DNA from 4 places in the Kribbella sp. DT2 genome. Region 1 is predicted to be linked to each of the others. Evidence: predicted binding sites of a transcription regulator. Region 1 holds the regulator's gene; each other region holds the start of a gene.
What was found. The regulator HrcA, encoded in region 1, represses chaperone genes, less so after heat shock. The targets are predictions, from matches to a motif close to TTGGCACTCGNNNNNNNCGAGTGCCAA.

Region 1 (7,297 bases):
ATGCCGAACACGATCGTGTTCTTGTCGATCGCGTCCACGTAGCGCTTCTGGTTCAGCGTCTTGGGCCGGATCGTGCGGCCGCGGCTGGACAGGATGTTCTGGGTCAGGACATCGGCCGGGCTCTCGACGGTCTCGGCCTTGATCATCGCGATGCTGCGCTCGACGGAGTCGGCGGTCAGCCCGTGACCGGTCCGGACGACGGCGATCAGATCGTCGACCAGCCGCTCGGTCAGGGCCAGCTCGGCCGGCTCGCCGTTCATCGTGATCTCGTTGCCGCGGACCATGATGTCGGCGGCGAACTCCTTCTCGATGATCCGGAGGAACTCGTCCCGGGCTCCGAGCAGCGCCACCATGTCGATGCTGTTCGGCACGACGATCTTGTGGGACGCCTTTGGCGGCTCGTTTCCGCCGGCGCGCGCCGCGTTCGGGTGCGACGGCTCGATACTGCGTGGCCTGGACAGGCTCTTCTCCTCCTGAGGACGATGCTGCTGACTGCGTCCATGCTAGCCGTCCGCACCGACAGCCTCACCGGTAATATGCTCCAACACGCTCAGTGAGGGAACGGAGCCGTCCAGTGACAGGAATCCACGTGCCACAAGCCCGCCCGGAATTGCTGTCAACCTGGGACACGTCCTCCGCGTCTTCGTCATGTGGCACAACCGGCCGTGGTGTATGACGAGTGCGTGGCTCAGGACTCCTCGTGGAATGCCGACGAGGCGCTGACGGCTGTCTACACGGCGCACTACACGTCGTTGGTCCGCCTCGGTGCCCTGCTGCTGCGTGACCGGGGCACGGCGGAGGAGATCGTGCAGGACGCCTTCGTGGCGATGCACGCCCGCTGGCACCGGCTGCGCGATCCGCACAAGGCGCTGGCCTACCTCCGGACCGCCGTGGTGAACCGCTGCCGCTCCCGGCAGCGGCACCTGGTCGTCGTCGACAAGCACATGCCGCGCTCGCTGCCCGACGAGCCGAGCGCCGAGCAGGCGGTGCTGCGGACCGCGGAGACCGACCGGGTGATCGAGGCGATGCGCACCCTGCCGGAGAAGCAGCGCACCGTGATGGTGCTGCGGTACTACGGTGACCTGTCGGAGGCGGAGATCGCCGACACGATGGGGATCAGCCGGGGATCGGTCAAGAGCCATGCCGCGCGGGCGACCAAGTCCCTGCGCCAGGTCCTGGAGCAGAGCACATGAACGACCACCAGCCGAGTGACGACTTCGACGAGCTGATGCGACGGGCCCTGCACCACGAGGCCGACCGGATCGAGCCGGCCGACGGGCTGCACGAGATCCAGGCCCGGGTCCGGACCACACGCAAGCCGGTGAACCGCCGTCCCTGGCTGGTCACCGCCGGCGCCGCCGTGCTCGGGACCGCCGCCGCGGTCGGGGCGTTCGCCGTACTGAACGGCGACAACCGGCAGGCCGGGGACAGCGAAGTCGCGGGCGGGCCGGACACCACGGCCACCGCGACCGGGTCGCCGGAGAGCGCGCGCACGGGGACGCCCGAGCCGACGAGAGCGCCATCGCCGGTGCCGTCCGACCAGAAGCCGACAGCGCCGACGCCGAAGACGTCGCAGACCAGGGGCAAGCCGGAGCCGGAGAGCGCGGGGGCGGTCCCGGTCTACTGGCTCGGCGAGACGGTCGGGTTCGAGAGCGGTCCCGGCGTCCGGCTGTACCGGACCTTCGTGCCGTTCAAGGGCCGGGCGACGTACTCGGCCGTGCAGCTGATGGTGTCGGGCAAGGCCGACGACCCCGACTACAGCTCCCCGTGGACCGGCGCGCAGGTCTCCGAGGTCCGGATGTCCGGATCGCTGACGACGGTGGACTTCAAGTCGGTGCCGAAGGCACGGCTGGAGCCGGACGTCGCGGAGATGGCGCTGCAGCAGCTCGTCTACACGGTCCAGGGCGCCAGCAAGGCGACCGTCCCGGTCGAGGTCACGCTGCAGGGCAGGCCGGTGCCGCAGCTGTTCGGGGTCGACGTCAAGCAGCCGCTCGGCCGGGCCCAGTCGCTCGACGTCCAGGCGTACATCTGGATCACCTCGCCGGACAACGGCGCGGTGCTCAAGACACCGTTCAAGGTGAGCGGCATCGCGGCGGTGAACGAGGCCCAGCTGAACTGGCGGATCACCTCCGACACCAACCGCAAGGTGCTCGACGAAGGAGTGGCCACGACCGAGGAGGCGTTCAAGCTCACGCCGTACTCGTTCGTCGTGCCGAAGCTGCCCGCCGGGCGGTACACGCTCGAGGTCTTCGAGGTGTCGGCAGCGGACGGGCGGCAGACCTCGACCGACACGAAGACGCTCGTGGTGAAGTAGCCCGGCTCTCAGATTGACTGCGCGTCGGGGTGCCGGACGAAGCTGAAGAGCTGCTGGCCGGGCTGCAGCTCCTGCGGGTCAGCGGTGAGGCGGTGGACGCCGACCGACCAGCGCACGTCGTTCGGGGCGTCGTACGAGATCTCGTCGAAGCCGGCGCTCTTGAACCAGTCGCGGATCGACGGGCAGAGGTCGGGGGCCTCGCGGGTGCGGGTCCAGACGACCGTCGCGCCAGGTGCGCAGAACTGCGGGAGCGCCCTGACGGTGGCCTCGACGTCGGCGTCGCTGATGTTGCCGAAGACGCCGCAGAACAGCACGAGATCGGCCGGTACGGCGCCGGCGTACGCGTCGGTGCTGCCGGCGTCGGCCTCGACGACCTCGACGCCGGTGAGACCGTTGACGGTCGCCGCCGCGCGGGCCAGGCCGGCGTTGCGGTGGTCGAGCTCGACGAGGCGCGCCGTCACGCGGCCGCGCGCGGGGTGGGTCGCGAGGACCTCGATCAGGTCGCGGCCTTGGCCGGCGCAGGCGCTGACCGCCTGGAGCTTGGCGTCCGGGTCGGCGTCCAGACATTGCCTGATCGCGCGCTGCACGGAGGCGAGGCGGCGGCTCAGGGGCGACTCCTCGTCCTCGTACGACGAGTGCCACTCCAGCCAGTCCATCGAGCTCAAACCGCTGTCCTCCAACGAGATCTGGCGAGCAGGACGGACGCCGCGGCAACGCCGGCTGTCGACGTCCTCAGCACGGTGTCGCCGAGCAGCACCGGCTCGGCGCGGAAAGCCTCGAGCTCGGCCTCGGTGATGCCGCCCTCAGGCCCTACGACAATCACCACGTCACCGGTGGGTGGTGGGTTCAGTGTCGCCAGCGGTGTCTTGGCCTCTTCGTGCAGCACGGCGGCCAGCCCGGCTGCCTGAACGAGTTGCGCGACGTCGGCCGTCGATGCCACCGGAGCTACCTCGCAGAACCAGCTCCGCCGCGACTGCTTGCTCGCCTCGAACGCCCAGGCACGCCACTTGGTCAGCGTCTTCTCCACGCGTTCGGGGTTGGCCCGGAACTGACTCCGCTCCGCGTTCCAGGGAACGATCAGATCGACGCCGACCTCGGTCAGCATCTCGACGGCCAGCTCGGCCCGCTCCCCTTTGGGCAAGGCCTGTACGACGACCAGCCGGGGAGCCGGCTTGGGCACACTCCCCCGCCGGTCAACGGAAACGGTGATGCCGGCCTTGGAGGAGGCAGTCACCGGACCTTCGGCGAAGTTCCCCACGCCATCGGTCAACCGAACCCGCTCGCCGGGTCCGATGCGCCGCACCACCGCCGCATGCCGACCCTCGGCACCGCCGAGCACCAACTCCGCTCCTCCGCCTGCGGCGGAGGAGCGGGAGGGAGAGGAGGAGCCGGCGCCCCCGAGCTCACCGGCTCCGCCGGGAGCAGACGCGTCCTCGCCCCCGGGTCCACCGGCTACGGGCGCTGCCTCGTCGCGTCCAGGTCCACCAACTGCGGGCGCGGCGTCCTCGACCCCGGACCCACCAGCTACGAGCCCGGCGTCCTCGACCCCGGGCCCGCCTGCTACGCCGGGAGCGGGGGCGGCGTCCTCGCGTGCCAGTCGCGGCGGGGCCGCCTGTTGGTCGGCGGCTCCGTCGGAAGGCTCCGGCGCGTGTGCCTGGCCCAGGTCGGCCAGGTGGAAGACTGCGAGACCCATCGTCGGGGTAGTCCGTCCTGCGTTCAGTGGGCGCCGAAGGCGTCGCGGAGGCGGCCGAAGACGCCCTTGTGGGTGGCTTGGACCTGGCCCTGGGGGCGCTCCTCGCCGCGGGAGGCGGCGAGGTCGCGGAGGATCTGGGCCTGGTGGTCGTCGAGCTTCGTCGGGGTCTCGACGATGATCTGGACGATCAGGTCGCCGCGGCCGGCGTGGCGCAGGCGCGGGACGCCTCGGGCGGTCAGCGTCATCGCGGTGCCGGACTGCGTGCCGGGGCGGATCTCCAGGGGCATGGTCTCGCCCTCCAGCGTCGGCAGGTCGATCGTCGTGCCGAGGGCGGCAGCGGTCATCGGCAGCGTGACCGTGCAGTGCAGGTCGTCGCCGTTGCGGCTGAAGATCTCGTGCGGCTCGACCTCGATCTCGACGTACAGGTCGCCCGCGGGGCCGCCGCCGGGGCCGACCTCGCCCTGGCCGGACAGCTGGACGCGGGTGCCGCTGTCGACACCGCCGGGGATCTTCACGGTGACCGTACGGCGCGAGCGCACGCGCCCGTCGCCGGAGCACTCGACGCACGGGCTCGGGATCGTCGTCCCGAAGCCGCGGCAGTTCGGGCACGGGCGCATCGTGCGGACCTCACCGAGGAACGAGCGCTGCGTGTGCGTGACCTCGCCCCGCCCGTGGCAGACCTCGCAGGTGACCGGCTCGGAGCCGGCCGCCGCGCCAGAACCCGAACACGTCGGGCACAGCACCGCGGTGTCGACCTTCAGCTCCCGCGTCGTACCGAACGCGGCCTCGCTCAGGTCGATCCGCAACGGGATCAGCGCGTCCTGGCCGCGCCGCGTCCGCGGCCGTGGTCCTCTGGTCGCTCCCCCGGTCTGGCCGAAGAAGGCGTCCATGATGTCGGTGAAGGTGAACGCCTGGCCGAAGCCCGCGCCCGCCCCACCCGGTCCGGCGCTCGCGAACGGGTCGCCGCCGAGATCGTGGACCTGCTTCTTCTGGGGGTCGCTCAGCACCTGGAAGGCGCGCCCGATCTCCTGGAACTTGGCGTGCGCGTCCTCGGAGTCGTTCACGTCCGGGTGGTACTGACGGGCCAGCTTGCGGTAGGCCTTCTTGATCTCGTCCTGGGACGCGTCACGGCTGACGCCGAGAACGGCGTAGTAATCGGTGCTCATACTCCAGACCAGAGGTAGGGGAATCGCGAAGTGGTCATGAGTCGGCCAGGATCTGGCTGACGTAGCGCGCGACGGCGCGGACGGCGCCCATCGTGCTGGGGTAGTCCATGTGGGTCGGGCCGACGATGCCGAGGGTGGCCAGCGCCTCCGACTTGGGGCCGTAGCCGGTGGCGACCACCGACGTGGTGGCCAGCCCCTCGTACGGGTTCTCGTGCCCGATCCGGACCGTGAGGGTCTGCGGGTGGGTCGCCTCGCCGAGCAGCTTGAGCAGGATCACGTGCTCCTCGAGCGCTTCCAGCACGGGTTTCACGTTGCGCTCGAAGTCGTCACCGTACCGGGTCAGGTTGGCCGCGCCGCCGACCGCGATCCGCTGCTCGCCCTCGTCGGTGAAGGCCTCCAGCAGCGTCGTCACGATCGTCGTGACGAACGGCCGGTCGGCCGGCGGGAAGGTCTCGGCCACGCTGGTCAGCGCAGTCGTCGCGTCGCTCAGCCGCTGGCCGGTGAGCACGGTGTTGAGCCGGGAGCGCAGGTCGGCGATCAGCTGCTCGTCGACGTCGACCTGGGTCTCGACGATCCGCTGCTCGACCCGGCCGGTGCTCGTGATCAGCACCAGCAGCAGCCGCCGCGGGGTCATCGTGACGACCTCGACGTGCCGCACGCTCGAGCGGATCAGCGTCGGGTACTGCACGATCGCGACCTGGCGGGTGATCTGCGCCAGCAGCCGGACGGTACGGCGGACGACGTCGTCGAGGTCGACCGCGCCGGTGAGGAACGACGAGATCGCCTTCTTCTCGGCCGCCGACAGCGTCTTGACCGTGCTCAGCTTGTCGACGAACAGCCGGTACCCGGCGTCGGTCGGGATCCGGCCGGCGCTGGTGTGCGGCTGGGTGATGTACCCCTCCTCCTCCAGCGCGGCCATGTCGTTGCGCACGGTCGCCGGCGAGACACCGAGGTTGTGCCGGTCGACCAGCGTCTTGGACCCGACCGGCTCATGGGTCGCCACGTAGTCCTCGACGATGGCCCGGAGCACGTCCAGTTTGCGCTCGTCCAGCACGCGCACCACCCTCTCTCGGTCGGCCGTAACGTCCCGACTGGCACTCAGTCAGTCCGAGTGCCAGTCTACCGACCCGTAGCAGCGGATCGCTGCCTAGGCAGTTTCGGGCGAGGCTCCCAACGGTACTGCGGCCGGGCGCTCGACCGTGCTGGTGACGTCCACCGGCTGATCCTTGGCGGCCGCCTCGAGCAGCGACTCCAGGACGTCGAGCACGTGGAAGGCCAGCGCACCGTCCGCGCGGTGCGGCCCGCCGGTACGGATCGCGCGCGCCAGGTCAGCAACTCCGACGCCGCGCCCGGCTCCGGCGTACCCGCCGGCCACCGGGACCTCGGTCCACTCGCGCCGCGCCGCGGTCGCGATCTCGACCGTGCCGTCGAACGCGTTCGGGTCGGGCACTGACAGGCTGCCGTCGGTGCCGTAGATCTCGATCCGCGGCAACCGCGCGGCCCACACGTCGAACGACATCAGCACGGTCGTCAGCGCGCCCGACTCGTGCTCGAGGATGCCGGTGACGTGCGTCGGTACGTCGACCGGGAAGATCTCCCCGGCCCGCGGGCCGGTGTGCACCTTGCGCTCCTCCTGCGAGCGACCCGCACGGCCGGTCACCCGTCGTACCGGTCCGAGCAGTGTGACCAGGCTGGTCACGTAGTACGGACCCATGTCGAGCAGCGGTCCGCCGCCGGGCTGGTAGTAGAACTCCGGCGCCGGGTGCCACAGCTCGTGCCCGGGCGTCACGAACGACGCACTGGCCGCCGTCGGTACGCCGATGTCGCCGCGGTCGATCACGGCACGCGCGGTCTGCGTCCCGGTGCCGAGCACGGTGTCCGGCGCGCAGCCGATCCGCAGGCCCTTGGCCTCGGCCAGCTCGAGCAGCGGCTTGGCCTCGGCCCGGTCGACGGCCAGCGGCTTCTCGCCGTACGTGTGCTTGCCGGCCTCGAGCGCGGCCCGGTGCACCGGCGCGTGCGCGGCCGGGATGGTCAGGTTGAGCACGACGTCGACGTCCGGGTCGGCCATCAGGTCGTCCGATGACAGCGCCCGTACGCCGGGGTGCGCGTCGGCCACGACCTGCG
Region 2 (7,297 bases), on a different contig from region 1:
GCGGCAGCCACTCCGGCGGCGGCGCCGGGTCGCCGGCGGCGTACCGGACCTGGATCAGCGCGTTCGCCGCCGGGATCGGCAACCGGCCGGCCGTGGTCGTGATCGAGCCCGATGCGCTCGCCCAGCTGGACTGTGTCCCGGCCGCGGAGAAGAAGACGCGGACGGACTTGCTGCGGTACGCCGTGAACGAGCTGGCCGCGAAGGCGCCGAACACCTGGGCCTACATGGACGGCGGCAACGCGACCTGGATCGACGCGGCCGAGATGGCGCGGCGGCTGCAACTGGTGGAGGTCGGCAAGATCCGCGGGTTCGCGCTGAACACGTCGAACTACTACCCGACCGCCGACTCGGTCACCAAGGGCAACGCGATCCGCGGCGCGCTCGGCGGCAACGCCCAGTTCGTCGTCGACACCAGCCGCAACGGCAACGGCTCCAACAGCCAGTGGTGCAACCCGGCCGGCCGCAAGCTCGGCGAGACCTCCCGCGACGGCACCCACCTCTCGGCCACGCTCGACCTGCTGCTCTGGCTCAAGGTCCCCGGCGACTCCGACGGCAACTGCGGCATCGGAACCGGCATCCCCGCCGGCACCTTCTCCCCTGTACTGGCCAAGAGCCTCATCACGGGCTGAACACCGCCGCCCACTCGGGCAGTCATCCCCGCCCAGCGAACCGTAGCGTCCGAAGAATCTCGATGCGTCCGAAGAAGCCGAGGCTATAGCGCACGGTTCTTCGGACGCATGCGGGTTCTTCGGACGCTACGAGCGGTGGACGGGAACGCGAAAGCGGTCCCGGGCTGGGACCCGGGACCGCTTCGTTTGCTACTGGTACTGCGAGGAACTTCCGGTCAGAAGTCCATGCCGCCCATGTCGGGGGCACCGCCCGGGGCGGCACCGGCCTTCTCGGGCTTGTCGGCGATGACTGCCTCGGTGGTGAGGAACAGGGCCGCGATCGAGGCCGCGTTCTGCAGCGCCGACCGGGTGACCTTGGCCGGGTCGATGATCCCGGTCTTGATCAGGTCGACGTACTCACCGGTCGCGGCGTTCAGGCCGTGACCCGGCTCGAGGTTGCGGACCTTCTCCACCACGACGCCACCCTCGAGGCCGGCGTTGACGGCGATCTGCTTGAGCGGGGCCTCGACGGCCGAGCGCACGATCGCGGCTCCGGTCGCCTCGTCACCCTCGAGCTCCAGCTTCTCGAACGCGATCACCGACGCCTGCAGCAGCGCGACGCCACCTCCGGCGACGATGCCCTCCTCGACGGCCGCCTTCGCGTTGCGAACGGCGTCCTCGATGCGGTGCTTGCGCTCCTTCAGCTCGACCTCGGTGGCCGCGCCGACCTTGATCACCGCGACGCCGCCGGCCAGCTTGGCCAGCCGCTCCTGCAGCTTCTCGCGGTCGTAGTCGGAGTCCGACTTCTCGATCTCGGCGCGGATCTGGTTGACCCGGCCCTGGATCGAGTCGGCGTCGCCGACGCCCTCGACGATGGTCGTCTCGTCCTTGGTGACGACGACCTTGCGGGCCTGGCCGAGCAGCTCCAGGTCCACGGTGTCGAGCTTGAGGCCGACCTCCTCGGAGATGACCTGACCACCGGTGAGGATGGCGATGTCACCGAGCATGGCCTTGCGGCGGTCACCGAAGCCCGGCGCCTTGACGGCGACGGTCTTGAAGGTGCCCTTGATCTTGTTCACGACCAGGGTCGCCAGCGCCTCACCCTCGAGGTCCTCGGCGATGATCGCCAGCGGCTTGCCGGTCTGCATGACCTTCTCGAGCACCGGGACGAGGTCCTTGATGCTGGAGATCTTGCTGTTCACCACGAGGATGTACGGGTCGTCGAGGACCGCTTCCATCCGCTCGGTGTCGGTCACGAAGTACGGCGAGATGTAGCCCTTGTCGAAGCGCATGCCCTCGGTGAGCTCGAGCTCCAGACCGAAGGTGTTGCTCTCCTCGACGGTGATGACACCTTCCTTGCCGACCTTGTCCATCGCCTCGGCGATGATCTGGCCGACCTGGGTGTCCGCCGCCGAGATCGAGGCGGTGGCCGCGATCTGCTCGCGGGTCTCGACCGGCTTGGCCAGCGCGAGCAGCTGCTCGCTGACGGCCTCGACAGCCTTCTCGATGCCCTTCTTCAGGCCCATCGGGTTGGCGCCGGCGGCGACGTTGCGCAGACCCTCGCGCACGAGCGCCTGGGCCAGCACGGTCGCGGTGGTGGTGCCGTCACCCGCGACGTCGTCGGTCTTCTTGGCAACTTCCTTGACGAGCTCGGCCCCGATCTTCTCGTACGGGTCCTCGAGCTCGATCTCCTTGGCGATCGAGACACCGTCGTTGGTGATCGTGGGGGCGCCCCACTTCTTCTCCAGCACGACGTTGCGGCCCTTGGGGCCAAGCGTCACCTTGACGGCGTCGGCGAGGGTGTTCATTCCCCGCTCGAGGCCGCGGCGCGCCTCTTCGTTGAACGAAATCAGCTTGGGCATTCTCCGCGAGTCCTCCCGCGTCGAGTTTCTGGTGTTCAGCCGGCCCGATGCCCGCGACGGACGGTACCGAGGTCGTCGCGGTCACGTCCCGCCTGACTCCGGCACCTCATCGAGGCCGTCATCTAACAGCTCCCAGCAGGCACAAGCGTTATCACTCTCGCCCACTGAGTGCTAACCAAGTATTAGCACTCGACCCAGGCGAGTGCAAGCCAGGTCACCACTTAGACGGTCGTCCCGGCCGCCGGTTTCCGCTCAGTTCTCCCACTGGGCGATCAGGTACTTCGGGGCGTTCAGCCGCCAGGCCTCGGTGAGCAGCTCCTCGACCTGATCGTCGTCGGCGCGGTCGAGGTCGACGTCCAGCCAGCCGAAGCGGCCGGACTCCCACCAGGCGGTGTAGACCTCCGGGTTCTCCGCGATCATCGCCTGCTGCTCCTCGCGCAGCGCCTTCACGAACAGCCTCGACTCGTCCTCCGACAGGTACGCGAACCCTTCTTGCGCACCTTGAAGGCCGGCTGCCCCGCCCAGCCCTCGTGCTCCTCCACCCCTGGCAACCGCAGCACCAGTTTCCGCACCGCTTCCGCGTCCATCCACTCACGCTAAACCGGGTCGCCGACAGTTCCGGTCCATAAGTCGTCAGGGGCGCCGGGACCAGGGTTCCCGGGGTCCGGTCAGGGGTCGGTCGGTACCGATCCTGATGTGCGGGAGGGTCCCCGAACGGCACAGTTGTGGACATGACGAACAACACCGCACCCTTCCAGAACCTGTCCGGCAAGACCCTCCGCCGTTCGCGTGAGCAGCGGATGCTGTCCGGTGTCTCCGGCGGCATCGCGGAGTACCTGAACATCGACGCGACGCTGGTCCGCCTGGGCATCGTCGGCCTGACCCTGATCACCGGCGGCACCGCGCTGATCGGCTACGTGATCGCCTGGGTCGTGATGCCGGAGTCCGACGGCAAGGCCGTCTGGCAGAGCGTCCAGCAGAACCACCAGCCGCAGCCGCAGACCACCCCCGAGGGTGACATCGCCGCCCGCATCTACGACGAGAAGCCGCCGGCCGCCTGACCCAACGACAACCGCGAGTGGGACCGCGGTGCCGTCAAACCGCCCGGGCTCCCCAGGAGCCCGGGCTTCGACATGTCCGCCCGCCCTCCAACTGCCACACCGACCGCAAGAACCCGACCTGGCGCCTGGGGCTCGAGCACCAGCTCGCTGACACGCTCTACCGGGACCTCGAACGCGGCAAGGTCCACCGGCCTGGCTGAGACGCCTCAGCGGGAGATCGAGCGGCGGCTGCGGGTCAGCCGGCGGAGCGGGTGCTGAAGGAGCTACGGGCGTTGCCCTAGACCTTCTGCGTCGCGCGCTGGGTCTTGGCGGCTACGGCGATGTCGGGGTGGTCGGCGAAGACGCCGTCGATGCCGGTGGCGGCGAAGGCCTTGAGCTCGGCGGCCAGGTCGAGGCCGGCGGGGCAGAACTGGCGTTCGGCGCGGAAGGTCCACACCTGGACCTTCAGGCCGGCGTGGTGGGCCCGGTCGACCAGGCGGGTCGGTTCGCCCAGGCTGCCGTCGGCGCGGCGCGGGATGACCAGGTCCTTGTGCGGTGCCAGGACCTGGGCGTACGTCGAGATCTCGCGCAGCCCGGACGGTCCGGTCAGGTCGGTGAAGGTGCGGTCGTCGCCGAAGCGCTGGAAGTCGTTCGGCGTACCAACGGAATCGACCAGTTGGACCAGCGGGACGTCCGTCATCACGGACAGGCGGCGCAGGCTGCTCGGCTCGAAGGACTGGACCATCGCCTCGTCGCGCCGTACGCCGAGCGCGGTGAGCCGTTCGGCCAGCAGTTCCTCCAGCGGCAGCCCGAGACGGCGGAAGTACGCCGGGTGCTTGATCTCCGGGATCACCCCGATCGGCCGGCCCAGCCGCGCCGACTCCTGCCGGGCCAGCGCCACCACGTCGTCGAAGGTGGGGATCGCTTCGCGGCCGTCGTACGCGGTGTTGGCCGCGCGCAGGGCGGGCATCCGCTCGCGGGCGGTCAGCGTGCACAGCTCGGCGTAGGTGAAGTCCTCGACGAACCAGCCGGTGACGGCCTGCCCGTCGACGATCTTGGTGATCCGGCGGTCGGCGAACACCGCGTGGTCCGCGACGTCCGTCGTACCGGAGATCTCGTTCTCGTGCCGGGCCACCAGGACGCCGTCGAGCGTGGCGACCAGGTCCGGTTCCAGGTAGTCGGCGCCGAGCGCCGCGGCCAGGCGGTACGCCGCCGGCGTGTGTTCCGGACGGTACCCGCTCGCTCCCCGATGCGCGATGACCAGCATGGATCCAGGACAGACGCTCGAGGTGGCCCGTCGGGGACTGGTTGCCCAACGCAAGGTGAAGGTCGCGCACCGGGTCGACGACTGTCCCCTGATCGGTGGACACCGGGTCCGCCGGTGGCCGGATGCGGGCAGGCGGCGGTCGTCCGTAGCGTCTCGGCATGAGCCCATCACGGACGATCGCCGGTGACGGGCCGACCCGGGTCAGCACCCGCGCACTCGGCCCCGACCTGGCCCGGGGCGTGATGCTGGTGTTCATCGCGCTGGCCAACACGCACGGCTTCCTGCACCCCGCCGGGGTCTCGGTGATCCGCGGGATCCCGATCGCGTCGTCGGCGGCCGACCGGGTCGTGGCCTTCGCGGAGACCGTCCTGGTCGACGGCCGCTCCTACACGATGTTCGCCGCACTGTTCGGCTACGGCATGGTGCAGATCACGCGCCGCCAGGAGGGCACTGGTACGCCGTGGCCAAGGACACGTGCGCTGCTGCGCCGACGCGGCCGGTGGCTCGTGCTGTTCGGGGTCGCCCACGCGGTCCTGCTGTACTACGGCGACATCCTCGCGGCGTACGGTCTGCTCGCGCTGATCCTCGCCTCGGCGGTACGGCACAGCAATCGCCGGCTGCTGATCGGGGCCGGGGTCTGGGCCGTCGTCGGCTCGGTCGTCTACGGCTTCTTCGCCTCGCCCATGACCCCGGAGACGATCAGCCAGGTCTACCCGTGGAGCACCGAGGAGAACCCGTTGCTCGGGGCCGCGTTCCGGCTCGGTGGGATCATCGTCTCGGCGCCGGTGCTGGCCGTCACCGCCGCGGCGGCGCTGCTGCTCGGGATCTGGGCCGCCAAGCACCGGTTGCTGGAGGAGCCCGACCGGCACCTCGTCCTGCTGCGCCGGATCGTGGTGATCGGTCTGCCCGTCGCCGTGCTCGGTGGGGTCCCGCTGGCGCTCTACACCTCGGGGATCGTGGCCGGCCCGGCGCAGGAGGTCGTCCCGGTCGCGGTCCTGCACTCCCTGACCGGCTTCGCGGGCGGACCGGCGTACGCGGCGCTGATCGCGCTGTGGGCGCGGAAGGTCCGGCCGAACGTGGTAGTGACCGCGCTGCAGGCGACCGGCCAGCGGTCGCTGACCTGCTACCTGCTGCAGTCCGCGGTCTGGGCCGTGGCGTTCTTCCCCTGGCTGCTGGACCTCGGCCACACCATGCCCCTGTGGCAGTCCGCCATCCTTGCCGTCGTGACCTGGGCGGTGACGGTGGTGATCGCCGAGCTGCTCCGCCGCGGCGGCTACCGCGGTCCCTTCGAGGTCCTGCTGCGGAGGCTGACCTACCGCCCTTAAACCACATGCTTTTTGTCGGTGCCGAGGCCTAGCCTGAAGCGGTTATGAAACAGCTTCCTGTCGCCGACCCCGGCACTCCGGATCACCGTTCCGCCGCGCGCTACCTGCTCTGGGTGGCCCGCGGCCAGAAGGCCACGCTGCTGGGTGGCATGACCTTCGGGATGCTGTGGATGGGCGCGCAGGCGTTCGTCCCGGCGATCCTGGGCAAGGCCATCGACGAGGGCATCGCCGGTGGCGACACCGAGCGCCTGCTGGAGTGGACGGCGCTGCTGTTCGCGGTCGGCGTGGTGCAGGCGCTGGCCGGCATCATGCGGCACCGGTTCGCGGTGTCGAACTGGCTGAGCGGCGCCTACCGCACGGTCCAGGTGATCACCCGCAAGTCGGCCGACCTGGGCGCCGCCCTGCCGAAGAACCTGGCCACCGGCGAGGTGGTCAGCGTCGGTGCCGGCGACCTGGCCTACATCGGGAACCTGCTGGAGATCGTCGCCCGGTTCAGCGGTGCGATCGTCGCCTTCGTCGTGGTCGCGGTCATCCTGCTGACCACCTCGACGACGCTCGGCCTGGTCGTGCTGATCGGCGTCCCGCTGATGCTGTTCGCGCTCGGCCCGATGCTGCGCCCGCTGCACCAGCGTCAGTCGGCGCAGCGCGAGGCGGTCGGCGAGCTGAACTCCCTGGGTTCCGACATCGTCGCCGGGCTCCGCGTGCTGCGCGGCATCGGCGGCGAGGAGTCCTTCTCCAAGCGCTATCGCGCCGAGTCGCAGCGGGTCCGCGGCGCCGGGGTGAAGGTGGCCGGGATCCAGTCCGTGCTCGACGCGGCGCAGGTGTTCCTGCCGGGCATCTTCGTGGTCAGCGTGGTCGGCCTCGGCGCGCACTTCGCCGTCCGCGGTGATTTGAGCGCCGGCAGCCTGGTCGCCTTCTACGGGTACGCGACGTTCCTCGTCCTGCCGCTGCGGACGGCGACCGAGATGGCCAACTCGTTGATGCGCGCGCTCGTCGCCGGCCGCCGGATCATCCGCGTGCTCGAGCTGACGCCCGACGTCGTCGACCCGGCCGAGCCGGTCCGGCTGCCCGACGGCGGCGACCTGGTCGACCCGGTCTCGGGCATCCGCGTCCGCGACGGACGCCTCACCGCGATCGTCTCCGCCGAGTCCGACCGTGCCGCTGCGATCGCCGACGTCCTGGGCCGGTACGACGA
Region 3 (7,297 bases), on a different contig from region 1:
TCGAGAGCAGGAGGAGTGGCAGCTCGGGCAGGACTGGGCGCGCTTCCTGCGCGGCGGAGGTGCGCCGCAGGCGCTGCCGCTGTACGGCATCGTGCTCGAGCCCGGTGAGGTCGCGTACCTGCAGACGTCGGTGCACTACGCACGTCTGTACGGCGGCGACGGGCGGTACAACAGCAGCGGTGGGTTCTTCTTCGGTGGCGCCGGTTTCGTGCTCGGGATGATGGCCGCGAACGCCGCGGTCAACTCCGGCCGGAAGGCCGCCGCGCGGCGCGACATGCAGCTGCTGTGGCGCGACCTGCAGGAGGTGCAGCTGATCGCGACCAACTACCGGCTGATGACGCACCTGCAGCAGCGTGGATGGTTGAGCTTCTACTACAACTCGGTCCAGGAGTTCTATCCGGACCCGGCGAACTGGACGGTGACGTTCGGCTTCCAGCAGGCGGAGCCGTTGCAGCTCGGTGGGTTGGCTACGCCGACGCTGTCGATCCTTACCGCGTGGTCGGTGCTGGGCGCCGACCGTTGGCAGAGCGAACCGGGCATCGCGCCGCTGCTGGCGCCGCAGGTTGGGCCGGGGCCGGGGCAGGGACAGATCGAGGGCGGCAGCCAGCAGAACCTGCCGCGGATCCCGGGGCAGGACTGAAGTACTTGCCCGGAGGGGCCGTAATCTGGAGGTATGAGTACGCCGTACGAGGATGATGAGCCGCTGCTTCCTGAGCAGACGCGGGATGATGACGCGCGGAGCTGGGGGGAGCGGGAGAGCGGTAGTGACGACGACGAGCGCATTTTGCGTGAGGTACCTCCGCATCACGGGTCCTAGGGCCGTGGGGGTGTGATGGCGGCTTCTGTGCTGCTGGTTCATGGTGGATTGTGGGACGGGACCGATGCCGAGATGTTCTGGCACGGGCCTGGGATTGTGGCTGGGCTCGAGAAGGCGGGGCTGACGGTCGTCGCGCCGGATCGGGTGCGGCGGGCGGTGGGGTGGGGGCAGGAAATCGCGGAGTTCGGTGGGCTGCTGACGAGTGGGGTGCTCGGGGCGGAGCCGGTGACGCTGGTGGGGGCTTCCAACGCGTGCACGGTCGCGGTGCGGCTCGCGGTGGAGTATCCGGAGGCGATCGGGCGGTTGCTGCTTGCCTGGCCGGCGACGGGGGATGACCCGGAGGTCAGTGCTCGGGCTCGGAGGGGGCTGCTCGAGCGCGGGGCTTCGGGGGCGGTGGCTGATGGGTTGTTGGCGGGGGAGACGCTGCGTGGGGTGACCGACGCGCAGCTGGTGTCGTTGGGGGAGTATCGGGGGCCGTGGCGTCCTGGACTGCCGGTCGGGGTGCTGCCTTCGGTGCCGGAAAACCCTTCGCACCAAAGGAGAACGGTCGACGCGTTGCTGCGGTTGATGCCGTCGGCGGTCGAGCTGCCCGGGTCCCCGGAGCCGCCGCGGCCGGACTTCGGGCCGCACCGGGACCGGCTGGTGGCGACGCTCGCCGCGTTCGCCGGGCGGGGATAAGGCGTGGATGTTCCGGTGGGATCGCGTGATGCTTGGGCGCATGGAGTTGCGCGGGTTCGAGTCGGGGAAGGCTGCGGTGGTGGCCGGGTGGGCGGCCTCGGCGCAGGACGTCTCCTTGCTGTCGGGGCGGAACACGTTCCCGTTTCCGGTTGAGCTCGCGGGGAGCTGGCCGAAGGTGGCCGACGACGTGTGTTCCTACCTGTACTACGTGGGTGGAGAGCCGGTCGGGTACGGCGAGTTGTGGCTGGACGACGAGGAGGACGAGGTCGAGCTGGCCCGGATCATCGTGCGGCCGGGGTCGCGCGGGCGGGGGATCGGGACGGCGTTCGTGAAGGCGTTGCTGGGGCCGGCGCTGGAGTCCGGGTACTCCGAGGTGTTCCTCAGGGTGCGGCCGGACAACGATGTGGCGATCCGGACGTACCGCCGGGCCGGCTTCGAGTACGTGGCTGCTGATCTGGCCGACGAGTGGAACAAGGACCAACCGGTCGCCTACACGTGGATGCAGTACCCGACCACGAGCCAGGCGTAGGCGACCCGAGCGACCTACTGCTGGCGGGCCTTGAGGGCGTCGCGGATTTCTACCAGGAGTTGCTGGTCCATGGTGAGCGGTTCCGGCTCGGGCTCGGCCTCGCCCTTGGCGGCGGCCGCGGCGGCGCGGCGGTCCTGGATGGCCTTCATCGGGACGACGAGGACGAAGTAGACGACGACCGCGGTCAGGAAGAACACGATGAACGCGTTGATGATCGCGGCGAAGTTGATGATCGACGCCTTGTTGCCGTCGACGATCTGCCAGGCCAGGCCGTCCACGTTGGCGCCGCCCAGGGAGGCGATCAGCGGACTGACCAGGTTGTCGACGACGGTCTTCACCACCGCGGCGAAGGCGGTGCCGATGACGACGGCGATCGCCAGGTCGAGGACGTTGCCTCGCATCAGGAATTCCTTGAAGCCCTTGAGCATCTCTTTCTGCCTCCACGAGAGGGTCCCGGTGGACCCGCGGCGATCTGTACCCGGCCAACGTAGGACTCTGCCCGGAGGCTGGCGAGGGACCGCGCCGCAGGGCAGCGGATCGTGGCCGGAGATGTTCGCTCAGTGACCGTCGAGGCGGCGGGCGCTCAACTGGTGTCCCGGGTGAGGGCGACGGAGATTCGGGTGTTGGTGGTGGACTGCGCCAGCCTCGCGGCGGTGGCAGGAGAGGTGGCGAGCACCACCAGCGCGCCTCCGGAGGATCGGCTCGGAGCCGGGAGTGCGATGACGCGGACCGCTGTTGCCAAGCGGGCGGCGGAGAGGTCGGCCGTCGCCGAGGCGGCGTACAGGTCGATCTGGTCGCCGGGGCGGAGGAGAGCGGCGATGTCGGGGTCGTCGAGGCGGAGCGGGTAGGCGACCTGGCCGGCTGGAACCGCTGTGGGGGTGAGGAACCTGGCGTCGGTGAGTGGCTCGCCGGCGCGCACAGGCGTCGCGAGGATGCGGTCGGCCAGGTCGGTGTCCGGTCGCAGAACACCGCTGGGCACGGACGCCGGCGGTAGTCGCAGCACCCGGAGGTCGTCGGCTGACGGTGTGACGCCACCGGGGAGGTCGCGCGCTGCCGCCAGGACCGCGGTCGAGGCCGCGGCCGGTGGCGAGAAGGAAGCGAGGCCGAAGTACACGGCGGCCGCCGCGAAGAGGCCGGCGAGGAGCCGGCGGTGCCAGCGGGCGGCGCGGATGAGGTCGTGCCAGAAGTTCGTCATGCCAGGGAAGGTACGAGTTTTCCCCGAAATGCCGATTCAGTTGTCCACAGGCTCGCTCGGGCCGCGGTGGATCAGGCGGCGCTGGTCTTGCTGGAGCCCGACGACTTGCCCGACGAGGACGAGGACGACGACGAGCTCGAACCCGAGTCCGAGGAGCCGGACGACGAGGACGACGACTTCGAGGAGTCCGAGGACGACGAGGAGCTGCCCGACGAGGCCGACGCGTCGGACTTCGCGCTGATCGTGCTGGTGCTCGACGAGCGGCTGTCGTTGCGGTAGAAGCCGGAACCCTTGAACACCACGCCCACCGCGTTGAACACCTTGCGCAGCGTGCCCTGGCAGTTCGGGCAGACCGTCAGGGCGTCGTCGGTGAAGCTCTGCCGGACCTCGAGCGCTTCCCCGCAGTCGGTGCACTGGTACTGGTACGTCGGCACGTTCTTCCCCTTCAGGCCGTCTGGCACTCCTACTACTCGACTGCTAATAATGCGCCAGAGCGCCGAAGTATTCCAACTCCGGCGGTCTGGACCGGTTTTGGCCACTTGCTGCAACCGTGCAACCCAACGGCCCTCGGGGAGCGTCTCCCCAGGCGTGGGACCACTGGGGAGGGGTCTGCTGCCAGGCGCGGCAGTCTGGGCAGGGGCCGCGGGGCTGCTGGCGCACTACGGGACACCGTGGAGCGCGATTCTGGCGTACAGCGCGTACCTGGGCCTCGGGATCATGCTGCCCGGGGTCCTGCTCTGGCGGCTGCTGCGGGGGAATCAGGACGGGTTCGCGGCCGATCTCGCCTTCGGGACCGGTTTCGGCTTCGCGCTGTCGATCCTGACCTACCTCCCGGGCCGGGCGATCGGCTTCCCTTTCCTCCCGCTGGCGGTACCGCTGCTGACGGTCACAGCCTTCACAGCGCTCGAACCCCTCCGCCCGTACTGGCGCAGCAAGAGGCCTCCGATGCCGCTGTGGTGGGCCTGGTCGGTCGCCGCGGCCGGGGTCCTGGGTCTGTGGGTGATCACCCGTGCCGGTCTCCAGATCGAGCCGATCACGTTCCCCGACGCCGCCTTCCAGTACAGCGACATGCCGTACCAGTTGGCCTTGGCCGCCGAGCTGAAGCACCACCTACCTGGTCAGATCCCGTTCGTCACCGGCCAGCAGCTGAACTACCACTGGTTCCTCCACGCCGAGCTGGCCGCGGCCAACTGGCAGACCGGCATCGAGCTGGACCTCCTGCTCCGCCGCCTCATGCCGGTGACGGCCGCCCTCGTACCGATCCTCTCCGTCGCCGCACTGGCCACCCGGCTGGCCCGTAAGTCGTGGGCCGGGCCGCTGGCGGCCTGGCTGCTGCTGATGGTGACCAGCTTCGACGTCTACGGCTGGGGCGGCCGCGACCTGATCAGCCAGGCGGCGTACTCGAGTGCTGTGCTCATGTACAGCCTCACCCACGCCTTCGCCGTCGTCCTGGCGTTCCCGGTCGTCTACTCGATCGTCTGCCTGCTCCGCAGAGACCCGAACCGCGGCAACTGGCTGATCCTGGTCATCGGCCTGGCAGCGCTCGCCGGAGCCAAGGCGTCCTTCGTGCCGATGCTCGTGGCGGCCGTGGCACTGGCCGCGTTCGTGAAGCTGGTGACCGAGCGAAGACTCGACCGGACCTCGGTAGGACTCGGTCTGGCCGTCCTGGCCGCGTTAAGTTTCGCCCAGTTCGTCCTGTTCAGCGCCGGCTCGTCCGGAGTCGCGTTCGGGCCGGGGCAAGCCTTCCGGGCGATGGCCAGTTCGGTCGGCTTCGAGAGCCGCTACAACGACCACACCGCCGCCGCCGTAGTCATCGGTACGACGGGCGCCACGCTCCTCGTCTCCTGGTCGCTGGCCGGCCTCGGCATGCTCGGCTTCCTCCGGGACCGCAAGTGGAAGGACCCGGCCGCGGTCTTCCTGGCCGGCTTCGTCCTCACCGGCGTCGCGGCCGCCGCGCTGCTCCGCCACCCGGGCTTCAGCCAGCTCTACTTCCTCCGCGCCGCCTTCCCGTTCGCCATCGCGGCCTCGGCCTGGGGGCTGACCCTGCTGCTGAGCGGACTCCGGCTCCGGCAGATCGCGCCGCGGGTCCTGCTGGCGCTGGCGGGCGGGATGGTGCTGGCGCAGGTCGTGGCGTCCCTGACTCCGCAGAGACCGCGCAGCAGGCAGGGTGTGCAGGCTGTCAGCTTCCAGGTGATCTGGCCGTGGCTGGTCGTCCTCCTGGTCGCCGGGCTCACAGCACTGGTCCTCAGACAGACGGCGGAGCGCACAGCAGCACTCGGCCTGGGCGTGCTGATCGTCCTGGGCGTAGCCGCGGTCAACGTCCCGAAGACGATGGTCACCACCCTCACCGACCAGGTCTGCGTCGCCGGTCCGGACCGGCCGGAGTGCCGGCAGACCAGGCGGCAGGTGCCGGCCGGAGGCGCCGAGGCGGCTCGCTACATCCGCGATCACTCCGCCGCCGGAGACAAGCTGGCCACCAACTCCCACTGCACGCCGGTCTACAGCGACCGGAAGTGCGACGCCCGCAACTTCTGGCTCGCCGGGTACGCCGAGCGGCGGGTGCTCGTCGAGGGCTGGGCGTACACGCCGACCGCGCAGAGCCGGAAGGACAGCGACGCTGCCGTCAACGGACCCTTCTGGGACCAGCCGCTGCTGCAGCTGAACGACCGGGCCTTCAAGCGACCGACCAAGCGGCTCCTGGGCCAGCTGTGGACCCGGTACGGCGTCCGCTGGCTCGTGTTCGACACCAACCTCGACTGGCCACCGAGTGACCTCGGGCGCCTCGCCGAGCATCGCTACTCGATCGGCGCGGTCGCGGTCTACGCGCTGACCGCGCCGACGGAGGACACGCCTACGCCCGGCGTACGGAGAAGTTCCAGCAGCCCGCGATGACGTTCCGGACGTGGACCAGCTCACCGCCCCAGATCGGTGGCCGGGACGGCAGGAACTCGAGCTCGTTGGACATGGCCGTGGAACGTCCGCGCCCCCGGTTGTGTGAGTACGGAGCGTTAAGGACCGGTATCAGCATTTGGGGTGCGCGTCGGCATTCTCTACGGTTGGGTCCGTGCGTCGCCTGCTTCGGTTACTCGTCATCAGCGGAATTGCGCTGGCCACCGTCCTGATCGTGGTGGCCGGGACCGGCATTTTCGTCGTCCGCCACTCCATCCCCTCCTACGACGGCACGATCGAGCTGACCGGCCTGGACGCCGACGTCGAGGTGGTCCGCGACGCCAACGGCATCCCGCAGATCTACGCCGACAACCCGGCCGACCTGTTCTCCGCCCAGGGGTACGTGGCGGCGCAGGACCGGTTCTACGAGATGGACTTCCGCCGGCACGTCACCTCCGGGCGGCTGGCCGAGCTGGTCGGCGAGCCGGCCCTGGAGACCGACAAGTTCGTCCGGACGCTCGGCTGGCGCCGGGTCGCCGAGAAGGAGCTGGGCCTGCTCAGCCCGGCCACCCGGCAGTACCTGGACGACTACGCCCGCGGCGTGAACTCCTACCTCGACCAGCACAGCGGCTCCGGGCTCAGCCTCGAGTACGCCGTACTGTCGCTGAAGGGCAACGACTACCGGCCAGAGCCGTGGACGGCGGCCGACTCGCTGGCCTGGCTGAAGGCGATGGCCTGGGACCTCGGCGGCAACATGGACGAGGAGATCACCCGGACCCAGCTGGCGGCGTCGCTGCCGGCCAAGACCATCGACAGCCTCTACCCGGCCTACCCGTACCAGCGCAACGAGCCGATCCTGTCCAGCGGCGCGGTCGACGACGAGGACAAGTTCACCACCGCCCCGGTCGACAACGAGGCGCCGGCCCGGGCCATGTTCAGCAAGGAGTTGCTGGAGTCGCTGGACAGCGTGGACAAGGTCGCCAAGGGCCTGCCGCTGCTGCTCGGCCGCGGCGACGGCATCGGCTCGAACTCCTGGGTGGTCTCCGGTGAGCACACCACCACCGGCAAGCCGCTGCTGGCCAACGACCCGCACCTGGGCGCGACCATGCCGGGCGTCTGGACCCAGGTCGGTCTGCACTGCAACAAGTTCAGCCCGCAGTGCCCGTTCGACGTGTCCGGCTTCAGCTTC
Region 4 (7,297 bases), on a different contig from region 1:
GCGAGGGCGACGGCCGGTGGCGGATCGCCGCCTTCCACAACACCAAGCACGCTCGCCTGATGGAGGCGGTCTCGTTCCGTTTCCTGCCGGCCAGCGCTCCGCTGGCGACACGGTGACGTTAGTGGCGGGCCCCCGGGAGTCGTCGGCAACGAGCGCAGCACCTCGCCCGTCGGCAGGCTTCCCGGAGGCCCGCTCTCGTGTTCGAGTATATGTTCGAATACTGCGTGAGTGCAAGTCAGGCCGGACGGCGGCAGGAGTACGCCACGGCGTCGCGGCCGATCCGCGTGACGATCAGCGTCGCGGACCGCGATCCCTTCGGTGAGAGCTTCTTCCGCAGGACCGCCGGGTCGAGATCGACGCCGCGCTTCTTGATCTCGAGCGTCCCGATGTCGTTGGTCCGGACCCACGATTTCAGGGCCTTCTCCTTGTAGGGCAGCGTCTCGATCATCTCGTACGCCGACGCCAGCGCCGTCTCCACCAGGAACGGCCCGGTCACGTAGGCGATCCGCGGGTCGAGCAGCCAGCCGTCGACCTCTGCCGCGACGGCCGTGACCAGACCGGCGCGCACCACGGCGCCGTCCGGCTCGTAGATGTACTGGCCGACCGGCCCGACCTGAGCCTCGGGTGCTCCGGCAATCGACGCTCCACTCGGCAGGAGCGTCGCCCGGCGCGCGGCACCGCCGTACAGCTTGCCGGACCACAGCGCGGCCTCCTTGACCTCACCGGCGTCGCTGACCCACTCCGCCTCGACCCCCTCCGGTACGGCGTCGTGCGGGATCCCCGGTGCGACCTTCACGCAGGCCGTGCCCTCCAGCAGCGAGCTGATGAACGACCAGGGCGGCGAGTACGCGTTGTGGTCGAAAACGCGCCTCCCGTCCGCCCGTCGAGCCGGGTCGGCGAAGACCACCTCGTACGGCGTGAGGTCCTGTTCCTCCGCGTCGCCGAGCAGCACCTCACCGGACAGGCCCAGCGCAGACAGGTTGGCCGCAGCGGCGGCAGCCGTCGCCGGGTCGCGCTCGACGCCAGTGACTCGCAGGCCGGCGCGTGCTGCGCTGATGAGGTCGCCGCCGATCCCGCAGCCCAGGTCAATGACCGACGACCCGGGTAGGGCTGATGCGATCCGCGCAGAGCGGTGTGCGGCGACTGTGGTGCGAGTGGACTGCTCCAGCCCGTCCGGGGTGAAGTACATCCGGGCCGCGTCGTCCGCGCCGAACTTGGCGACTGCCCGTTGCCTCAACGATGCCTGCGTGACCGCGGCGGTGACCACCGCAGCGTCGTACCGGCGGCGGAGTTGCTCGACCAGCTTCAGCTCGCCACCGGGGGAGAAGGCCGCGCAGGCCTCAGCCAGTACGACGGATCCCGCTGGGGTGAGCAGTGCGGTGATCGAGTCGGGTGTCACGCGCTCATTGTGCGCTACTGACTCCGGCGTCGCTGCACGTAGATGCGGTTGCTCGCAGGTCCCGTCCACTCCATCCGTACGACGCCCGGCACCGCCGCCTCGTCGCGGCGTGACGGGTCGGCCCAGTAGCCGAAACGCGGATTGCGGAAGAATGTCGCCCACAGCTGTCTGTCGGCGTCCGCGAAGATGTTGTTGTGACCGGCGCCGACGCCTGCGGTCCACCGTTGCGAGTAGGGGCCTTCGAAGTGGTCGGAGACTGCCATCACCGCGTTGTAGTGGTACTGCTGCCGGCCCGGGCCGGCCGGGTCGTAGGCATGCCGGGTGGCGCCGTCCGCGGCGGTCGAGACCCGGTCCCAGGCGGCGTGGAGCAGGTAGTACTTGCGCCCGTGCTTGAACACGTAGGACCCCTCGAGATAGGGCTCCGGCGGGTACGGGCACTGCTGGAACGTCGGCAGGCCGGTGGTAGGGACGATGTCCTCCATGTCGTCCCGGAACTTCGCGTACACGTGGTTGTGCAGCACCAGCCACGCGTCGCCGCCCTCGGAGTAGAGGCTGCCGTCGATGTGGTGGTAGGCGCCGGGCGCGACGATCTCCGGCCCGCTGGCCAGTGGGTCCCCGAACGGCTTGTCGAGGTTGCCCTCGGCAACCCGGTACGGGCCCTCCACGCCGCCTTCGCTGACGAGGAGGAACGAGCCGACCTTGCGGGAGGGGTCGCCCATGCAGGCCACGATGTACCAGGTGTCACGGAAGTAGTGCAGCTCGGGAGCCCAGACGTTTCCCCGCTTGCCGAGCTCTTCGTCGCTCCAGTACTCCTGCCACCCGGCGACGACGGTGCGCCCGGGCCGGTTCTCCCCGGCGAACTCCGGGGACCACACCTTGCCCTTTTCCGCGTCCGGCCGGATACCGGTCGTGTCGGCGAGCCGCCACGGCCCGCGCAACGAGGACGCGACCCACACGAACAGACCGTCGTTCCAGGACGACGAGCCGCCGGGGTCGGCGGGGCGGGTGGTGCCGGTGGCGACGTACAACGGCCGGCCGTCGACGACGAAGCAGTTGACATAGGTGTCCCGCATCCACACCCGCCCGAGCTCCTCGTCGCGAGGGCGGAGCTCGAGCGGGAGGATGAACGAGTTGTCCTCGCGCGGCCACAGATCCGGCCGAATGTCGGCCAGGCCGTACGGCTCGAGTTCAGGCCAGGGGGTGGGGTGACGCGGCTTCGTCGGGGTGCCGGTCGCGGCGTCCGAGGGGAGGGCGGCCGCGCCCACAGCACCGGCCAGGCCGGTCAGTACCGAGCGTCGTCCGACCGGGGAACCGTGCTCGTTGCTGGTCATGCGGAGTCATCTCCTTCGCCGACGTCCGAGCACTGTAGAGGACGGCGAATTTTTTTGACAAGGCTCCGGAAAAATTCGGTTGCTCACAGCGAGCTGTAGCAGCCGGTGCTCCAGATGCTCTTGGCCGAGTGGTAGAGCCGCCAGTTCATCGCCGAGCGGGTCTGAGGTCCGTAGATGCCGTCCGCGGCGAGCTTGTGGCGCTGCTGCACCTGCTTGAGGACCGCGCGGGTGTTGCCGCCGTACACGCCGTCGACCGTGAGCTTCGAGCCGTAGCAGTAGTTCAGGTTCCGCTGGAGGGTGCGGATGGCGGTGTCCGGGTCGCCGAACCGCTCGTTGCCGCGCTGCGGGTCGTCGCCGTACTTGAGGTTGCAGCGGGTGCTGCTGCTCTCCCAGACCGACGGCGCCGGCACGCCCCACCCGGCGTTCCCGACCGGGACGAGCCTGGCGCTCCGGCACTGCTCCAACGCGGCTGCCGCGGCAGCACTCCGTACGCCGGCCTCACCCGCCGCCCCAGTCACGTCTGCCGGTGCCGGCTCAGGCGCGGCCGGCGCCCCCGCGCCCTGGGGTGTGCTCTTGTCGTCGGAGTGGCCGCCGGCGGCGGCCACGCCCACGGCGATCGGACTGACCACCAGCGCCACGATCGCGACCAGGGCCTTGCCCGACGGTTTCTTCAACGCGAGGCGGAGTTTCATCTGGGCTCCTCGGACTCGTGGTCGCTCAGACCAAACGGTCCCACGTCGTACGGCCTGCGCCCAGCCCTCGGTCGCGGAAAGTACGGAACGCGTCACAGCGGGCTCCAGGGGCCGGGAACGGCCCTTCGTGGTGTTCGCCGATGGCTGAGTTCTGGCACTCGAGTTGACCGAGTGCTAATCGCGGCCTAGATTCAGTGTTGGCACTCTCCCTAGGAGGGTGCCAGCGGCCCCGGCCCCTGACCCCCGCGACGGCAGGCGGCGGGACGGCCGTCCTGACGCACTGTGAATCATCAAGAACTCGACCGTGGAGGTCAGCAAGTGTCGGTCACGATCAAGCCGCTCGAGGACCGTGTCCTCGTTGCGCCGCTCGAAGCCGAGCAGACCACGAAGTCCGGCCTGGTGATCCCGGACACCGCCAAGGAGAAGCCGCAGGAGGGCGAGGTCCTCGCCACCGGCCCCGGCCGCATCGACGACAACGGCAACCGCGTCCCGCTGGACGTCGCCGTCGGCGACAAGGTCATCTACTCCAAGTACGGCGGCACCGAGGTCAAGTACGACGGCCAGGACTACCTGATCCTGGGCGCCCGCGACATCCTCGCCGTCGTCAGCAAGTGACGACTGCTCAGAGTTTCTGACTGACACCGCCCCGGTGCCGATCACCGGCGCCGGGGCGGAGTCGGTCCAGAACCGGCTGGGCCATTGAACGCAAGAATTCAGAGAGGGACTGGTTTTTCCATGCCGAAGATCCTCGAGTTCGACGAGAACGCGCGGCGCGCCCTGGAGCGCGGCGTCGACAAGCTCGCGAACACGGTGAAGGTGACGCTGGGGCCCAAGGGCCGCTACGTCGTGCTGGACAAGAAGTGGGGCGCCCCGACCATCACCAACGACGGTGTCACCGTCGCCCGTGAGGTCGAGCTGGACGACCCGTTCGAAAACCTCGGCGCGCAGCTGGCCAAGGAGGTCGCCACCAAGACCAACGACGTCGCCGGTGACGGGACCACCACCGCCACGGTGCTGGCCCAGGCGCTCGTGCACGAGGGCCTGCGGGCCGTCGCGGCCGGGGTCAACCCGATGGGCCTGAAGAAGGGCATCGAGGCTGCCGTCGAGGCTGTCTCCGCCCGGCTGATCGAGACCGCGCGCCCGGTCGACGACAAGGGCGACATGGCCCACGTCGCCACCATCTCCGCCCGGGACGCCGAGATCGGCGGCCTGATCGCGGACGCCTTCGACAAGGTCGGCAAGGACGGTGTGATCACCGTCGAGGAGTCGAACACCTTCGGCACCGAGCTCGAGTTCACCGAGGGCATGCAGTTCGACAAGGGCTTCATCTCGCCCTACTTCATCACCGACGCCGAGGCTGGCGAAGCGGTGCTGGACGACCCGTACATCCTGATCAGCCAGAACAAGATCTCCGCCGTCGCGGACCTGCTCCCGTTGCTGGAGAAGGTCGTGCAGTCGGGCAAGACGCTGCTGATCATCGCCGAGGACGTCGAGGCCGAGGCGCTGTCCACGCTCGTCGTGAACAAGATCCGCGGCAACTTCACCTCCGTGGCCGTCAAGGCCCCGGGCTTCGGTGACCGCCGCAAGGCGATGCTGGAGGACCTGGCCGCGCTGACCGGCGCGCAGGTGATCGCTCCCGAGGTCGGGCTCAAGCTCGACCAGGTCGGCCTCGAGGTGCTCGGCACCGCGCGGCGGATCGTCGTGAGCAAGGACAACACCACCGTTGTCGAGGGCGCCGGCAAGTCCGACGAGATCGAGGCCCGGGTCAACCAGATCAAGGCCGAGATCGAGCGCACCGACTCCGACTGGGACCGCGAGAAGCTGCAGGAGCGGCTGGCCAAGCTGGCCGGTGGCGTCTGCGTGATCAAGGTCGGCGCGGCCACCGAGGTCGAGCTGAAGGAGAAGAAGCACCGCATCGAGGACGCCGTCTCGGCGACCCGTGCGGCGATCGAGGAGGGCATCGTCGCCGGTGGCGGCTCCGCTCTCGTCCACGCCGCGTCGGTGCTGGAGAACGGCCTGGGCCTGGAGGGCGACGAGCTCGCCGGTGTCCGGATCGTGCGCAAGTCGGTGGTCGAGCCGCTGCGCTGGATCGCCGAGAACGGTGGTTACGAGGGTTACGTCGTGACCGCCAAGGTGGCCGAGCTCGAGGTCGGCAGCGGCTTCAACGCCGCCACCGGTGAGTACGGCGACCTGCTCGCGCAGGGTGTTCTCGACCCGGTCAAGGTGACCCGTTCCGCGCTGGCCAACGCCGGCTCGATCGCGGCCCTGCTCCTCACCACGGAGACCCTGGTCGTCGACAAGCCCGAGGAAGAGGAGCCCGCCGCAGCCGGTCACGGCCACGGTCACGGTCACTGATTCCTCGGTACCACCCAGCACCACGTACCAAGCACCACCCGCTGCCCGGCCGGTCCTCGGACCTGCCGGGCAGCGGTCCTTTCCGGCGGGTGACCGGGCTCACGGCCGGCGGAGTTGAGTGTGCCCCGAGGGCCGAGTGTTGGCTGATGGCGTAGTGAGATCGCTCGCGCAGTACGCCACCTTGGAGGCACCCCGTGAAGAGATTCCGTGCGACCGGACTGGTCGCCACCGCGCTGGTCCTGGCCCTGACCGGCGTACTCGCCGGCAGTGCGACCGCGGCCGAGCCGAAGGTCGCGGTCGCCACCGCGACCGTTTCGGTCACCCACGAGCAGAACGACCGTGTCCCGGAAGGCGCAACTTGGACACAGCACTACTTCCCGTCGTCCGACGGCTCCGACGTCGAGCTGCACGCCGACGTCCTGCTGCCGGAGGGACTGGCCAAGAGCGCCAAGGTTCCGGTGATCCTGTCGGCCGGCTCGTACTTCGGGCACTCCGGGCAGACCGCGCCGGAGGGCTGGAAGCAGACCGGTCCCTCGAACCGCTTCCAGGACTTCATCGAGGGCACCGACCTGTTCAAGCAGGGCTACGCCTTCGTCATGGTGGACACCCGTGGCTTCGGTGGATCCACGGGCTGCCTCGACGCCGCCGGACCGGGTGAGCAAGCCGACGTCAAGGCGGCGATCGACTGGGCCGCGCGCCAGCCGTGGTCGACCGGCGCGGTCGGCATGTACGGCAAGTCGTACGACGCCATCACCGGCCTGATCGGCAACAACCTGAATCAGGACGCGCTGAAGGCCGTCGTCGCCCAGGAGCCGATCTGGGACCTGTACCGCAACATCCGCTCGAACGGCGTACCCCGGACGACGGCTGTCACCGTGCCCAGTGCGTACAACACCATCGCCTCCCTGCCGCAGTTGCCGGACGACGACGCTCGGTACCAGGCCAACGCCAAGTACGAGGAGAAGAACCCGGAGTGCCTGGTCGCGAACCTGTTCGACTACCAGATCGCCGACCCGCAGTCGAAGTACTGGCGCGACCGCGACTACGCCCAGCACGCCAAGGGATCTGACACCCCGCTGTTCGTCACCCAGGGCTTCCTGGAATGGAACACCGAACCCGAGGCGATGCAGGAGTACCTGGCCAACCACAAGGGGCCCCAGCGGGCCTGGCTCGGTCAGTGGGACCACAAGCGCGGCAACGAAGTCACCGTCGACGGACGGCTGGAGATGGGTCGCAAGGGCTGGTTCAAGGAGACGCTGTCCTTCTACGACCAGTACCTCAAGGGCGTCAAGCCGACGATCGCCTACCCGAAGGTCTCCATCCAGGACAGCACCGGCACCTGGCGCGCGCAGAACGAGTGGCCGGTGATCGAGCGCTCGGCCGTGATCAGGCTGCGTGGCGGTTCGTACGTCGACCACGGTGGCGAAGGCAAGCACGCCAAGAGCCCCGGCATCTTCAACTGGTCGCAGCCGCTGACCCAGAAGACCCGCATCACCGCCACCCCGCGGATCGCGCTGAAC

Region 2: a site for HrcA is predicted at 2,653-2,679, ahead of groL (chaperonin GroEL). Genes of this name have one in related genera too.
Region 3: a site for HrcA is predicted at 3,674-3,700, ahead of ACLQ2O_RS22600 (FmdB family zinc ribbon protein). Genes of this name have one in related genera too.
Region 4: a site for HrcA is predicted at 3,574-3,600, ahead of groES (co-chaperone GroES). Genes of this name have one in related genera too.

What each region holds. Positions count from the first base shown of each region.
Region 1 is NZ_JBNCLH010000007.1:61,685-68,981, reverse strand. It holds gene ACLQ2O_RS27880 (PhoH family protein) at 1-353, opposite strand, end outside; gene ACLQ2O_RS27875 (SigE family RNA polymerase sigma factor) at 684-1,193, shown strand; gene ACLQ2O_RS27870 (Gmad2 immunoglobulin-like domain-containing protein) at 1,190-2,314, shown strand; gene ACLQ2O_RS27865 (SAM-dependent methyltransferase) at 2,323-2,970, opposite strand; gene ACLQ2O_RS27860 (16S rRNA (uracil(1498)-N(3))-methyltransferase) at 2,976-4,007, opposite strand; gene dnaJ (molecular chaperone DnaJ) at 4,031-5,173, opposite strand; gene hrcA (heat-inducible transcriptional repressor HrcA) at 5,208-6,227, opposite strand; gene ACLQ2O_RS27845 (Gfo/Idh/MocA family protein) at 6,321-7,297, opposite strand, start outside.
Region 2 is NZ_JBNCLH010000005.1:534,386-541,682, forward strand. It holds gene ACLQ2O_RS24105 (glycoside hydrolase family 6 protein) at 1-629, shown strand, start outside; gene groL (chaperonin GroEL) at 845-2,470, opposite strand; gene ACLQ2O_RS24115 (MmcQ/YjbR family DNA-binding protein) at 2,723-2,920, opposite strand; gene ACLQ2O_RS24120 (PspC domain-containing protein) at 3,202-3,531, shown strand; gene ACLQ2O_RS24125 (glycerophosphodiester phosphodiesterase) at 3,809-4,777, opposite strand; gene ACLQ2O_RS24130 (DUF418 domain-containing protein) at 4,936-6,102, shown strand; gene ACLQ2O_RS24135 (ABC transporter ATP-binding protein) at 6,147-7,297, shown strand, end outside.
Region 3 is NZ_JBNCLH010000005.1:235,213-242,509, reverse strand. It holds gene ACLQ2O_RS22625 (hypothetical protein) at 1-640, shown strand, start outside; gene ACLQ2O_RS22620 (hypothetical protein) at 833-1,495, shown strand; gene ACLQ2O_RS22615 (GNAT family N-acetyltransferase) at 1,536-2,024, shown strand; gene ACLQ2O_RS22610 (MscL family protein) at 2,039-2,425, opposite strand; gene ACLQ2O_RS22605 (SAF domain-containing protein) at 2,608-3,219, opposite strand; gene ACLQ2O_RS22600 (FmdB family zinc ribbon protein) at 3,291-3,653, opposite strand; gene ACLQ2O_RS22595 (hypothetical protein) at 3,808-6,111, shown strand; gene ACLQ2O_RS22590 (penicillin acylase family protein) at 6,284-7,297, shown strand, end outside.
Region 4 is NZ_JBNCLH010000005.1:605,925-613,221, reverse strand. It holds gene ACLQ2O_RS24450 (SgcJ/EcaC family oxidoreductase) at 1-116, shown strand, start outside; gene ACLQ2O_RS24445 (THUMP-like domain-containing protein) at 236-1,399, opposite strand; gene ACLQ2O_RS24440 (family 43 glycosylhydrolase) at 1,414-2,730, opposite strand; gene ACLQ2O_RS24435 (peptidoglycan-binding domain-containing protein) at 2,814-3,422, opposite strand; gene groES (co-chaperone GroES) at 3,741-4,037, shown strand; gene groL (chaperonin GroEL) at 4,158-5,777, shown strand; gene ACLQ2O_RS24420 (CocE/NonD family hydrolase) at 5,972-7,297, shown strand, end outside.